Regions from separate parts of the Streptomyces sp. NPDC047108 genome, predicted to be linked through region 3. Evidence: riboswitches for the same ligand, from Rfam matches in the RefSeq annotation. Region 3 holds a riboswitch; each other region holds the start of a gene.

What was found. A riboswitch is a leader RNA that binds a small molecule or an ion and turns the genes downstream of it on or off. The one in region 3 is predicted to bind cyclic di-AMP.
Positions count from the first base shown of each region.
Region 1: linked by a shared signal. The riboswitch ahead of ABZ822_RS24840 (NlpC/P60 family protein) and the one ahead of ABZ822_RS17180 (NlpC/P60 family protein) in region 3 are both predicted to bind cyclic di-AMP.
Region 2: linked by a shared signal. The riboswitch ahead of ABZ822_RS14430 (M23 family metallopeptidase) and the one ahead of ABZ822_RS17180 (NlpC/P60 family protein) in region 3 are both predicted to bind cyclic di-AMP.

Region 1 is NZ_JBEYUP010000015.1:101,899-105,872, reverse strand. Features, by position in the region: gene ABZ822_RS24860 (DUF397 domain-containing protein) at 1-24, opposite strand, end outside; gene ABZ822_RS24855 (helix-turn-helix transcriptional regulator) at 11-934, opposite strand; gene ABZ822_RS24850 (ATP-binding protein) at 1,202-1,630, shown strand; partial or broken gene ABZ822_RS24845 (C40 family peptidase) at 1,739-2,077, opposite strand; partial or broken gene ABZ822_RS24840 (NlpC/P60 family protein) at 2,429-2,542, opposite strand; cyclic di-AMP (ydaO/yuaA leader) riboswitch at 2,545-2,712, opposite strand; gene ABZ822_RS24835 (hypothetical protein) at 3,043-3,351, opposite strand; gene ABZ822_RS24830 (ATP-dependent Clp protease proteolytic subunit) at 3,357-3,974, opposite strand, start outside.
Region 2 is NZ_JBEYUP010000005.1:317,907-321,880, forward strand. Features, by position in the region: gene ABZ822_RS14425 (GntR family transcriptional regulator) at 1-524, opposite strand, end outside; gene ABZ822_RS14430 (M23 family metallopeptidase) at 699-1,475, opposite strand; cyclic di-AMP (ydaO/yuaA leader) riboswitch at 1,491-1,683, opposite strand; gene ABZ822_RS14435 (pitrilysin family protein) at 1,918-3,285, opposite strand; gene ABZ822_RS14440 (pitrilysin family protein) at 3,303-3,974, opposite strand, start outside.
Region 3 is NZ_JBEYUP010000007.1:168,312-172,285, forward strand. Features, by position in the region: gene ABZ822_RS17170 (C40 family peptidase) at 1-141, opposite strand, end outside; gene ABZ822_RS17175 (hypothetical protein) at 415-768, shown strand; gene ABZ822_RS17180 (NlpC/P60 family protein) at 955-2,076, opposite strand; cyclic di-AMP (ydaO/yuaA leader) riboswitch at 2,084-2,247, opposite strand; gene pcrA (DNA helicase PcrA) at 2,526-3,974, shown strand, end outside.

The sequences.
Region 1 (3,974 bases), on a different contig from region 3:
CTGCAGACGGTCACTGGAGCGTATGTACGGGGGGTGGGGGACGGGGTGTTCGTGGGGGGTGGGCACTGCGCCTCCTCAGGGCATCGCCGATGCCGGCGATGAAGGCCAACGAGTCGTCACACGGGAGGGCGCGCCCCCGCAGCGTGTCGAATGCCTCGCTGTACGCCCTGAGATCCTCTTTCCGTTCGAGGTAGAGACTACTCGTCAAGTGGTCAAGAACGACCACGTCCAGATCAGCACTGAGCGGAAATGAAAAAATAACGAAAGGGCCGGTGACTCCGATGTGCATGCCGTGCGCGAACGGCATGACCTGGAGCCGGACATGGGGCAGCGAACCGACCTCGACGAGGTGCTCGAGCTGCTCCGCCATCACCTCGGGGGACTCGACCTCGCGCCGCAACACCGCCTCGTCCAGCACCGCGTGGAGCTCCAGCGGAGGGTGCGCCCGCAGGACGTCCTGGCGCGCGATCCGTACGTCCACCAGCTCGTCGATGCGCGAGGCGGGAAGCGCGGCGAGCGCGGCGCGCGTCACGGCGCGGGCGTAGCGGCAGGTCTGGAGCAGCCCGGGCACGACCAGCGTCTCCAGCGTCCTGGCGCGCACGGCCTCCGCCTCCAGACTGATGAAGTCCCGGTAGGCGGAGGGCAGAAGCTCGCGGTAGGCGTGCCACCACGCGCGCTGACCGCCGTTGGCGTCGGAGTTGGCGAGCGCCGCGAGCAGCGAGCGGAGTTCGGGATCCGTCACCCCGTACACATCCAGCAGCCGGGTCACGTCCGCCGCCTTGACACCGCTGCGTCCCGTCTCGATCCGGCTCACCTTCGACTGGTGCCAGCCGGCCAGGCGGGCGGCCTCGCCGCTGGTCAGACCTGCCATGTCGCGCTGGCGCCGCAGCTCATCGCCGAGCTTGCGGCGGCGTACCGCGGGACCGTGCTGCATGGGATCCTCCCGCTCCTCCCGGTGCCGCTGCCGGGCGGCACCGCGCGCCCGCCCGTGCGTCAGTGTGAGCCCAAATACCGGTTTCCGGCGAAGAGTTCACTGCATCGAGGGACAGATATATGCACATCCCGGTGGATCGCCCCCCGCACCGGACGCATCGGTGGCAGTCTGGCCGAAGGAGTCGCCGGAGGGTGGCTCCGACGTCGTCTCCGTATGCGTACAACGCGTCGGACCCCGGGCCTCGGCGGGAAAGGGACCGCGTCCGCGATGGCAGACCATCATGAAGCATCCATCACCTATCCGAGCGACCCTGCCTCCGTCACGGCGGCCCGCCGGTACGTCAGTGCCGTGCTCGCGGAGTGGGGTCTGCCGGAGAGCGCGGAGTGCGCCGACACCGTGCGGCTCATCGTGTCCGAACTCGCCACCAACGCCGTGGTGCACACGCTCGGCCGGTCGCCCACCTTCACCGTGGACATCCGGCTCGACCGCGACGAGCGTCTGCGTATCGGTGTCACCGACAGCCATCCGCGAAGACCGAGGCGGCTGCCCGCCGCGGTACAGCAGGACAACGGCCGGGGCATGGTGATCATCCGCAGCCTCACGGCCGAGGCCGGCGGCAAGCTCTCCGTCACGCCGACGGCGGAGGGCGGAAAGACCGTATGGATCACCCTGCCCTGGCCGGTCCCGACCACATGAAGCCCCCGGCGTACGGCGGTCGTTGACGAGGGGCCTTTCCGGGGCGGCGCCCGGCGCGCAGGGGATCCGCGCGCCGGGCCGCCCGTTCCGAGGGTGGTGAGAGGAGCCTCAGTCGACCCGGCCGTAGGCGACGTCGTTCGACCAGATCGGATCGACCCTCACGACCGAACCGGCCTTGGGGGAGTGCACGACCTTCCCGTCGCCCGCGTAGATGCCCACGTGGTAGACCCCGCGTCCGGCGCCGAAGAAGACGAGGTCACCGGGGCGCCGGCCGGAGGCCGGGACGCGCCGGGTGGAGTTGTACTGCGCCGACGCGGTCCGGGGGAGCTGCTTGCCCACGGACTTGTACGCGTAGACGGTCAGGCCCGAGCAGTCGAAGCTCCCCGGGCCGGAGGCGCCGTAGCGGTAGGGCGCGCCCCGCTTGGAGTGTGCGGCGTTGAGCGCCCGTGTCCCGAGGTGCAGTTGCTTGCGGGCCTTCGGTGCCTTGGGGCGATGTGCGGGCTGCTTCGCCGCTTTGCCGGATCCGGCCTGCCTCGATGGTTCCTTCCTGGGCGGCTGGGACGGTTTGTGCCGGCTGTCCGGCTCGGCGGAGGAGGGTCCGCCGTCGGGCCGGGTGCCGGGCATGCCCGGCAGGGATCCCGGTGGTCTGCCGCCCGACGGGCCGTTCACGGACGGCTCGTCCCCGATCAGGGCGAACGGGTCGTCGCCTGAGATCTGCTGCTCGATCCCGGACGCTCCCGCCCCGGCCGTGCTGCTCTGGGTCCGGGACGAGTCGGGGCCGGGCGGCGGCACCGCGTACGCCTTCGACGCGGAGCCCGGCGCCAGGAGCGCGCCGCCGACAGCTGCCAGGGTGAGCGCCGAAGCGGCGCCGGCCCGGCCGAGGAGGGACGGGACTTGTGCATGCGCGGTCATGCGCACCCCTTCGTCAGCCGCCTGTGAAGGGTGACCTGTCGGGTTCGGGCAGGCGAAGAATGCCCGGCCGCCGCAGCGGCTTCACCCCAAGGAGCGCCGGTTGAACCGGTGCCCCGGACTGCTCGGGTCCTCCACTCCTGCCGATCCACTGGTGTCGACCGGGCATCCGCGCGGCGGCAGGACTCGGCGTCCGCGTGGACCGCCCCACCGCGATGGCGGGGGCTTGTCGTCTAACGGATCGTCACGCAACGACCGTCAGATTTCCGATCGAAACGGGCACTTACGGCCTTAGTCACATTTGAGGCATTTGGCGGCCCTGGGGGTGATCCGGTACGGGATCCAGCGCTCGGTCATGCCCCGTACCAGCGCGGGAGCGGTGTGCCGGGGGCCGCTCCCCGCGCTCGGATCGCAAGTCGATCAAGTCAATTCTGGGCCTGACGGTACGTCGATCGGGCGAACACGTTCGGCCGTACCGTGACGCCGCGTCGGGCGACGGTTCGTCAACTCCGCCCCTCCGGGGGGAGGGTGACACGTGTGGCACGCCGGTCGCCGTCAAGGACCCGCAACGCGCGCGCCAGCGTCGCGGCGTGGATCGAACTCTCCCCGCGCTCGTGCATCAGAGCCAGCGCGTCCCGCAGCGCGGCCGCCTTGCCGACGAGAGCCTGGGCGGCGCGCAGTCCGCCGTACGTGTCGGAGGAGCGGGCCGGGTTGATGCGGCCCACGAGGTCGAGCACATCGAGGTAACGGTCCACCAGATCGCCCTCAGCGCGCGTCAGGGCGGGCAGCGGCGGCAGTTCGGGCGGCAGCACGCCGCTCACCGCTCGCCGGCCGGGAGGCCGGGGGCCGCCTTGCGATGGGGCACCACGCGGTCGGCGAGCCCGTACGCCAGGGCCGCTTCGGCGTCCAGGACGGTGTCGCGCTCGAGGTCGGCGGCGATGCGCTCCGCCGGCTGCCCCGTGTGGTGTACGAGCAGTCCCTCCAGGAGCGCGCGCAGGCGCAGCAACTCCGCGGCCTGGACCTCCAGGTCGCTCACCTGGCCCTCGACCGGATCCGGCAGGGTCGGCTGGCGGAGGAGCGCACGGGAGCCGGGCAGCATCAGGCGTTTCCCGGGCGTGCCGGCGGCCAGCAGCACCGCGGCCGACGAGGCGGCCTGCCCCAGGCACACGGTCTCGATGTCGCAGCTGACGTACCGCATCGTGTCGTGGACGGCGCACATCGCGGTCGTCGAGCCGCCGGGGGAGTTGATGTAGAGCGAGATGTCCCGGTCGGGGGCGGCGTGTTCGAGGTGGATGAGCTGCGCCGTCACGTCGTTGGCCGCGGCGTCGTCGATCGGTGTTCCCAGCAGGACGATGCGCTCCTGGAGGAGCCTGGAGTACGGATCCGTCGTGCGGGTCCCGGAGCTGGTGCGCTCCGTGAACTCCGGCAGGACGGA
Region 2 (3,974 bases), on a different contig from region 3:
GTCGACGCGAGACTGGGGCTCCCCGCGGCCTGCGCCAGCGTTTCGTGGAACCAGCCGCCCAGTGCCCGCAGATCCGCCGCCTGCCCGAGCCGCGCCCGCTCCTGGCCCAGCCGTACGAGGCCGCGGAGCACCTTCACATGGGCCTCCGTACGGCGCTGGGCGGCGCGGGCGGCGCCCAGCGGCTCCAGCAGTGCGCGGATGTCGAGCAGGTCCGCCGCCTCCTGCTCGGAGGGCTCGGCGACGCAGGCCCCCGCGTGTCTGCGGGTGGTCACGAACCCCTCGGACTCCAGGGTGCGCAGGGCCTCGCGGACGGGGACGCGGGAGACGCCGTAGCGCCGGGCGAGGACTTCCTCGGTCAGTCTGCTCCCCCGCGGGTGGACGCCGGAGACGATGTCGTCACGGATCGCCCGGCACACCGCGCGCGCCGGAATACGACCGGTGGCCTGCGGCCCGCCCTTCACCTTCGTTCCCGCATGGCCGGACCTCCACTGCAATTCCTGGGAATCACGTTCGACCGGGTTCATTCAAGAACTGTATGCCACAGCGGAGAAATTTCCATCGGGCGGGACCGGAGAGGGATATCTTCCGGCCTTTGTGCGCCCGCGTTTCCTTCCGCCGCCCGCGGGCGGCGGAAGGAAACGCGTCAGCGGTTCAGCGGCGAAACGCGTCAGCGGTTCAGCGGTTCACCGGCGCGGGGTTCACAGGCTCAGGCCGTGCGAACGGAGGTAGGCCACCGGGTCGATGTCGGAGCCGTAGTCCTGCGAGGTGCGGGCCTCGAAGTGCAGGTGCGGGCCGGTGGTGTTGCCGGTGCTGCCCGAGAGGCCGATCTTTGCCCCCGGGGTGACGGTCTGGCCGACGGAGACGTGCACCGTGGAGAGGTGGCCGTACTGGGTGTACGTACCGTCCTTCATCTTGATCACGACGTTGTTGCCGTAGCTGCCGCCCCATCCGGCCTCGACGACGGTGCCGGCGCCCACCGAGCGCACGGTCGTGCCCGAGGAGGCGTGGAAGTCGACTCCGGTGTGGCTGCCCGAGGACCAGGCGCCGCCCGAGGACCCGTACGAGGTGGAGACGTAGCTGCCCTCGACGGGCAGGACGAAGGCGTTGAGGCGCTTGCGCTCGGCCTCGCGCGCCGCGCGCTTCTTCGCGGCCTTCACCTCGGCCGCCCGCTTCTTCGCGGCGGCCTCGGCCTTGGCGCGGGCCGCGGCGACGTCGGCCGCGTCCTGCTGCGCCTCGGCCTGCGCGTCGACGGTGCGGGCGATCGAGTCGTCCAGGACGATCGCCTGGCGCAGACCGGTCTGTTCGCCCTCGGGCGACTGGTCGGGGGCCGCGGCGGACGCGACACCGGGGGTCAGGGAGGTCACGACCCCGGTGGTGGCGAGTGTGGCGATGCCCGCAAGGCTCGCGCCGGAACGGGCGAGACGGCTGGGGCGGCGATAACGGTGCTTCCCGGTGGCACGGGTGAACGACGCCATGCGGCGGCGGTGCTCCTTTCCTTCCTTCTCGCCTACCGGGTTAGCTGACGGGTTCGGAGCAGGAAGGTCTCCTACGGGCCCCTCGCAGGAGGCGCCCGATTCACCCCAGGGACTGCGCGCCCTCCCGCGCCGGTGCGGCGCGCGACGGGCAAGGTGGGTCCCCGGCTCCCCTGGCTCGCGCCGTACGGGGACTCGGCGATGACTGCCCGGAGCCGCGGGTGCGGCAGGTGTACCGGCCGGACAGCCGGACCGACGCTAAACGGGACATCTGTCAATCGCCAAAGAAATCAGGTCGTTTGTAGTCGACACCACAAAGGAAACGGCAGACTCAACTACAAACCGGACATACAGCAGTGCCCCGGAGCCACTTCAGGCTCCGGGGCACCGATGCTGTCCATCTGCCGGGCTGACACGTCGTCAGGCACTGGCCACCGTCACGGTGTCAGCCGCTGACGACCTTCACTTCGCCGATGCCGAGCGCCCGTACGGGCTCCTCGATCACCGAGGCGTCGCCGACGAGGATCGTCACCAGACGGTCCGACGGGAAGGCGCTGACGGCCGCCGCGGTCGCCTCGACCGTGCCGGTCTCGGCGAGGCGCGCGTACAACTGCGCCTGGTAGTCGTCCGGAAGATGCTGCTCGACCTGGTCGGCGAAGGTGCCGGCGACCGCGGCCGCCGTCTCGTACTTCAGCGGGGCGACACCGACGAGGTTCTGCACGGCGGTGTCCCGCTCCGCGTCGGTGAGCCCGTCCGCGGCCAGCGTGCGCAGCACCTTCCAGGTGTCCTCCAGCGCCGGTCCCGTGGAGGCGGTGTCCACCGACCCGCTGATGGCCAGCAGCGAGGCACCCGTGCCGTCGGAGGCGGAGCGCAGCACCTGGCCGAACGACCGCACGCCGTAGGTGTATCCCTTCTCCTCGCGCAGCACCCGGTCGAGCCGGGAGGTGAGCGTGCCGCCGAGGCAGTAGACGCCGAGGACCTGTGCCGGCCAGACACGGTCGTGCCGGTCGGAGCCGATCCGCCCGATCAGCAGCTGGGTCTGCACCGCGCCGGGGCGGTCCACGATGACGACGCGGCCGGTGTCGTCCGCGGTCACCGCGGGGACGGGCCGGGGCGCGGCGGTGTTGCCGGTCCAGGCGCCGAGGGTGTCCCCGAGAACGGCCCCGAGGTCGATGCCGGTCAGGTCGCCGACGACCACGGCGGTCGCGGTGGCGGGCCGCACATGGGCCTCGTAGAAGGCGCGTACGGCCGCGGCGTCGACGCGTCCGACCGTCTCCTCGGTGCCCTGCCGGGGCCGGGACATCCGGGACTCGGCAGGGAACAGCTCCTTGGAGAGCTCCTTGGCCGCGCGCCGGGCGGGGTTGGCCTGCTCGTGCGGGATCTCGTCGAGCCGGTTGCGGACGAGCCGCTCGATCTCGCCGTCGGGGAACGCCGGGGCGCGCAGGGCATCGGCCAGCAGTCCGAGCGCCTTGGCCAGCCGGGAGGCAGGGACCTCCAGAGAGACGCGGACGCCCGGGTGGTCGGCGTGCGCGTCGAGGGTCGCGCCGCAGCGCTCCAGCTCCGCGGCGAAGTCCTCCGCCGTGTGCTTGTCGGTGCCCTCGGACAGCGCCCGCGCCATGATCGTGGCGACGCCGTCCAGTCCGGTGGGCTCGGCGTCCAGCGGCGCGTCGAGGTTCATGTCGACCGCGACGACCTGCTGGCCGGGACGGTGACAGTGCAGCACGGTCAGGCCGTTGGGGAGCGTGGAGCGCTCGGGAGCCGGGAAGGCCCACGGCTTGGCGGCGCCACCCTGGGGCTGCGGGTGGAAGGTCATGGCGGGGGTCGTGTCGCTCACCGGGCCGCCTCCTGTCCTGCGTTCTCGTCGGCGGCCTGGTGGTCGGCGAATGCGTCGTCGGATCCGTCGGCGGAGTCGCCCCCGCCTCCCTCGGCGGGGCCGGTCGGTTCGTAGACCAGGACCGCGCGGTTGTCGGGGCGCAGCCGGGCGGCGGCCACGGCCTTGACCTCCTCGGCGGTGATCTCCAGCAGCCGGTCGACCGCGGTCAGCGCCAGCTTGGGGTCGCCGAACAGGACCGCGTAGCGGCAGAGCTGGTCGGCGCGGCCGCCGACAGTGGCGAGCTGGTCCAGCCACTCGCGCTCGAGCTGCGCCTGGGCGCGCTCCATCTCCTCCGGCGTCGGCCCCTCCTCGGCGAAGCGGGCCAGCTCCTGGTCGACCGCGGCCTCGATGTCCGGTACCTCGACGCCGCCGGAGGTCTTCACGTCCAGCCAGCCGAGCGAGGGCGCACCGGCCAGCCGCAGCAGGCCGAAGCCGGCGGCGACGGCCGTACGGTCGCGGCGCACCAGGCGGTTGTGGAGACGCGAGGACTCGCCGCCGCCGAGGACGGTGAGGGCGAGGTCGGCGGCGTCGGCCTCACGGGTGCCGTCGTGCGGAAGGCGGTAGGCCGACATCAGGGCGCGGGCCGGGACCTCCTCCTCGACGACCTCGCGGAGCTGCTCACCGATGGT
Region 3 (3,974 bases):
CGGGTCGGCCTGGGCGGCTCCTTCGAGGGCGACGGAGCCCGCCGCGCCCGCGAGGGCGAACGTCGCGGCCGTACGGACGGCGGTGCTGCCCGTCAGCGAGCCGATGAACGATCGCTGCCTGGGCTTCCTGTGCGAGGCCACGGCGGTCGTCACTTCCTTCCCCTGGTCTCCGGTGGCCTTGCGGAGGGGGCCGTTCCGGGGTGCCGTACGGGCACCTAGGGGGAGGACGTTAATCCGCTTCGTCACGGTCGTGAGCCGGGATGACCGGGACTGAAACGTTTCGGTACGGCACTGATCGTACGGACCGGGTGATTTCCCCACGCTGTGGTCATTCGCCCTCCGGGCATGACCGAAGCGGCAATTGAGGGCCACCTGAGTGGGAGCGGCTGCTATGGGCCCGGCTAGGCTCCGCGCATGGACATAGCCATCAATGTCTTTGTCGGCCTGCACATCATCGGCATCGCGGCCCTGCTCGGCGGCTTCCTGAACCAGATGAAGGCGATGGGCCAGGGCACCGCGCGCTTCACGCCGGGCATGCTGCACGGCGCGCTGACCATGCTCGTCACCGGTGTCGCGCTGGTGGGGCTGAACCAGGCCGACGACCAGACGGTGAACAACGTCAAGATCGGCGTGAAGCTCGCCGTCCTGGTCGTCATCCTCGCCCTCGTCTATGTGAAGCGGGACGAGGAGAAGGTCGAGAAGGGGGCTTTCGGCGCCGTCGGCCTGCTCACGCTTGCCAACATCTTCATCGCCGTGCTCTGGACCTGACGGCGACCTGAGGGCGGGCCTGTCCGCCGCTCCCGTGTCCGAACACCCCGCCCCCGTGGACACCGCGCAGCCCCCCGGCCGCGCGGTGCCTGACCGTACGGGCGGGTCCCGCCCCGCCGCCGGGGCCGGACACCGCCCGGCACCAAGGGGTGCCCCGGCCGGGGCACCCCTTGAGAAGAGCCGCTGCTACGCGGGCCGGACACTGCCGTAGATCGGCATGTACGTGATGGCCTCGGTGCGGACGTTCGCACCCGGCTTCGGCGCGTGGATCATCTGGCCGTTGCCGGTGTAGATGCCCACGTGGCTGATGTCGTCGTAGAAGAAGACGAGGTCACCCGGCTTCAGGTCCTCGGTGGCGACCCGCGTGCCGACCTTCACCTGGTCCCAGGTGGTGCGCGGCAGCGAGACCCCTGCGGCCTTCCAGGCGCCCTGGGTCAGACCCGAGCAGTCGAAGGAGTTGGGGCCGGTGGCCCCCCACACGTACGGCTTGCCTATCTGGGCCCGCGCGAAGGCGAGCGCCTTCTCGGCCTTGGCCGAGTACGAGCCGGAGGAGCCCTCGGCCTGGCCGGAGCCCTGGTCGGCCTCCTCCTGGCGCTGCTTCTCGGCCTGCTGCCGGGCCAGTTCCTCGGCCTTGCGCTTGGCCTCGGCCTTCTTCTTGCGCTCGATAGCGGCCAGCCGAGCCTTCTCCTCGGCGGTCAGCTTCGACAACAGCTCGCGTGCGTCCGAGAGTTTGCGCTGCACCGACTCCTTGGTGGTGCGGAGCTGCTTCTGCGACTCGGTCAGACCCGCCAGGCTCTCCGTGGCCTCGGCGCGCTTCTTCGTCGCGGCGCGCTGCTGGGTCTGGAAGTCCTCGACCGCCTGCTTCTGCTGCCCGGTCATACGGGACATCAGATGGTCCTGGTCGAAGTAGCTCTGCGGATCGTCGGCGAGCATCATCGTGGCCGTCGACGCCATGCCGCCGTTGCGGTACTGGGTGGCCGCGTAGCTGCCGAGCAGCCGTCGCGCCTCGTTCAGCTTCTCGGTGCGCTTGGCGACGTCGTCGAGCAGCCGGTCGACGCGGGTGCGCTGCTGATCCGTGCGTTCCTTGGCCTGGTTGTACGACTGCGTGGCGCTGCCGGCCTGCCGGTAGAGCTCGTCCACCTTCTTCTGGACTTCTTCGATGCCCTGTTTCGGCTCGCCCGGAGCCGCCTGCGCTGTCTGCGACAACAGGCCGACCGATGCGAGGGCCGCGGTCGTCAGCCCGACGGCAGCCCGGCCCGAGCCGGGTGACGTGAGGCCACGAAGCCGCGATTTGCGGTGCGACGCCAAGGCGCGCGTCTCCTTCCGTGGACCGCTTACCGGGTTAGCTGTCGGGTTCGGGCGATCGGAAGGCTGCCCTACGGCGCCGCGCCGACGGACTGCTCAGTGCACGTGCGCGGGCCGATTCACCCCGGTGGGACGTGTGGGTCCCCGGTTCCGGATGCCGAGGGGACGTCGGTCGGACATCCGCCGGGCAGCGCCGGATTCAGCGGAGGCGGCTCGTGCCGACGCGGGTCGTCGACGGGGGGTTGCGGGCCACCTGAGCGAGCACGGTAGCCAACGTGTGGGGTACCTGTGAAGGCTGATGTTCGATATGCCCGAAACCTTTTCGTGACCAATCCGCGGCATGATCGTTCGGACCCGGATCCGGGTCCGGCGGAACCGGATCGGGGCTCCGTCCGTCCGACGACCGGGATCCGGCGTGGGCTGTCGGTCCGGCCGCCTAGACTCGGGGAGCGATGAGCAGCCTCTTTGACGACAACTTCCTGGCGGGCTTCCAGCACCGCGCCCCGGGCGCCTCCGCCCACGCGGGACGACCCGGTGAGGAGCACCCGCCCCCGCCGCCCGAGGAGGGCGGCGGCGAGGAGATCTCCGCCGATCTCTTCGGCGGCCGCTTCGACGCCTCCGCGGACGAGGAGGCGCGCGAGCGGTACTACCGCAACGGCGCGCACCGCCCCGTGGTGGACACCGCCGCGCTGCTCGAGGGGCTGAACGAGGAGCAGCGTTCCGCCGTCGTCCACAGCGGCTCTCCGCTGCTCATCGTCGCCGGGGCCGGCTCCGGCAAGACCCGGGTGCTCACCCACCGCATCGCGTATCTGCTCGGCGCCCGGCAGGTGCACCCCGGCCAGATCCTCGCGATCACCTTCACCAACAAGGCCGCGGGCGAGATGAAGGAGCGCGTCGAGGAGCTGGTCGGCCCGCGCGCCAAGGCGATGTGGGTCTCCACCTTCCACAGCGCCTGCGTCCGCATCCTGCGCCGCGAGAGCAAGAAGCTCGGCTTCACCTCCAGCTTCTCGATCTACGACGCCGCCGACTCCAAGCGCCTGATGTCACTGGTCTGCCGCGACCTGGACCTCGACCCGAAGCGCTATCCGCCGAAGTCCTTCAGCGCGAAGATCTCCAACCTCAAGAACGAGCTGATCGACGAGGAGGACTTCGCGGGGCAGGCGTCCGACCCCTTCGAGAAGACCCTCGCCGAGGCGTACACGCTGTACCAGTCGCGGCTGCGCGAGGCCAACGCGCTGGACTTCGACGACATCATCATGACCACCGTCCATCTGCTCCAAGCGTTCCCCGACGTGGCCGAGCACTACCGGCGACGCTTCCGCCATGTGCTGGTGGACGAGTACCAGGACACCAACCACGCCCAGTACATGCTGGTGCGCGAGCTGGTCGGCACCGAGGACACCGCCCCCGAGGACGGTGTGGGCGAGCTGTGCGTCGTGGGTGACGCCGACCAGTCGATCTACGCCTTCCGCGGTGCCACGATCCGCAACATCCTCCAGTTCGAGGAGGACTACCCCGACGCGACGACGATCCTGCTGGAGCAGAACTACCGCTCCACGCAGACGATCCTCTCCGCCGCCAACGCGGTCATCGAGCGCAACGCCGACCGCCGCCCCAAGAACCTGTGGACGGAGGCCGGAGCCGGATCGGCCATCACCGGCTACGTCGCCGACACCGAGCACGACGAGGCACAGTTCGTCGCCGACGAGATAGACCGCCTGACGGACGAGGGCGAGGCCAGAGCAGGAGACGTCGCCGTCTTCTACCGCACCAACGCCCAGTCCCGGGTCTTCGAGGAGATCTTCATCCGGGTCGGCCTGCCGTACAAGGTCGTCGGCGGCGTCCGCTTCTACGAGCGCCGCGAGGTCCGTGACGTCCTCGCGTATCTGCGGGTGCTGGCC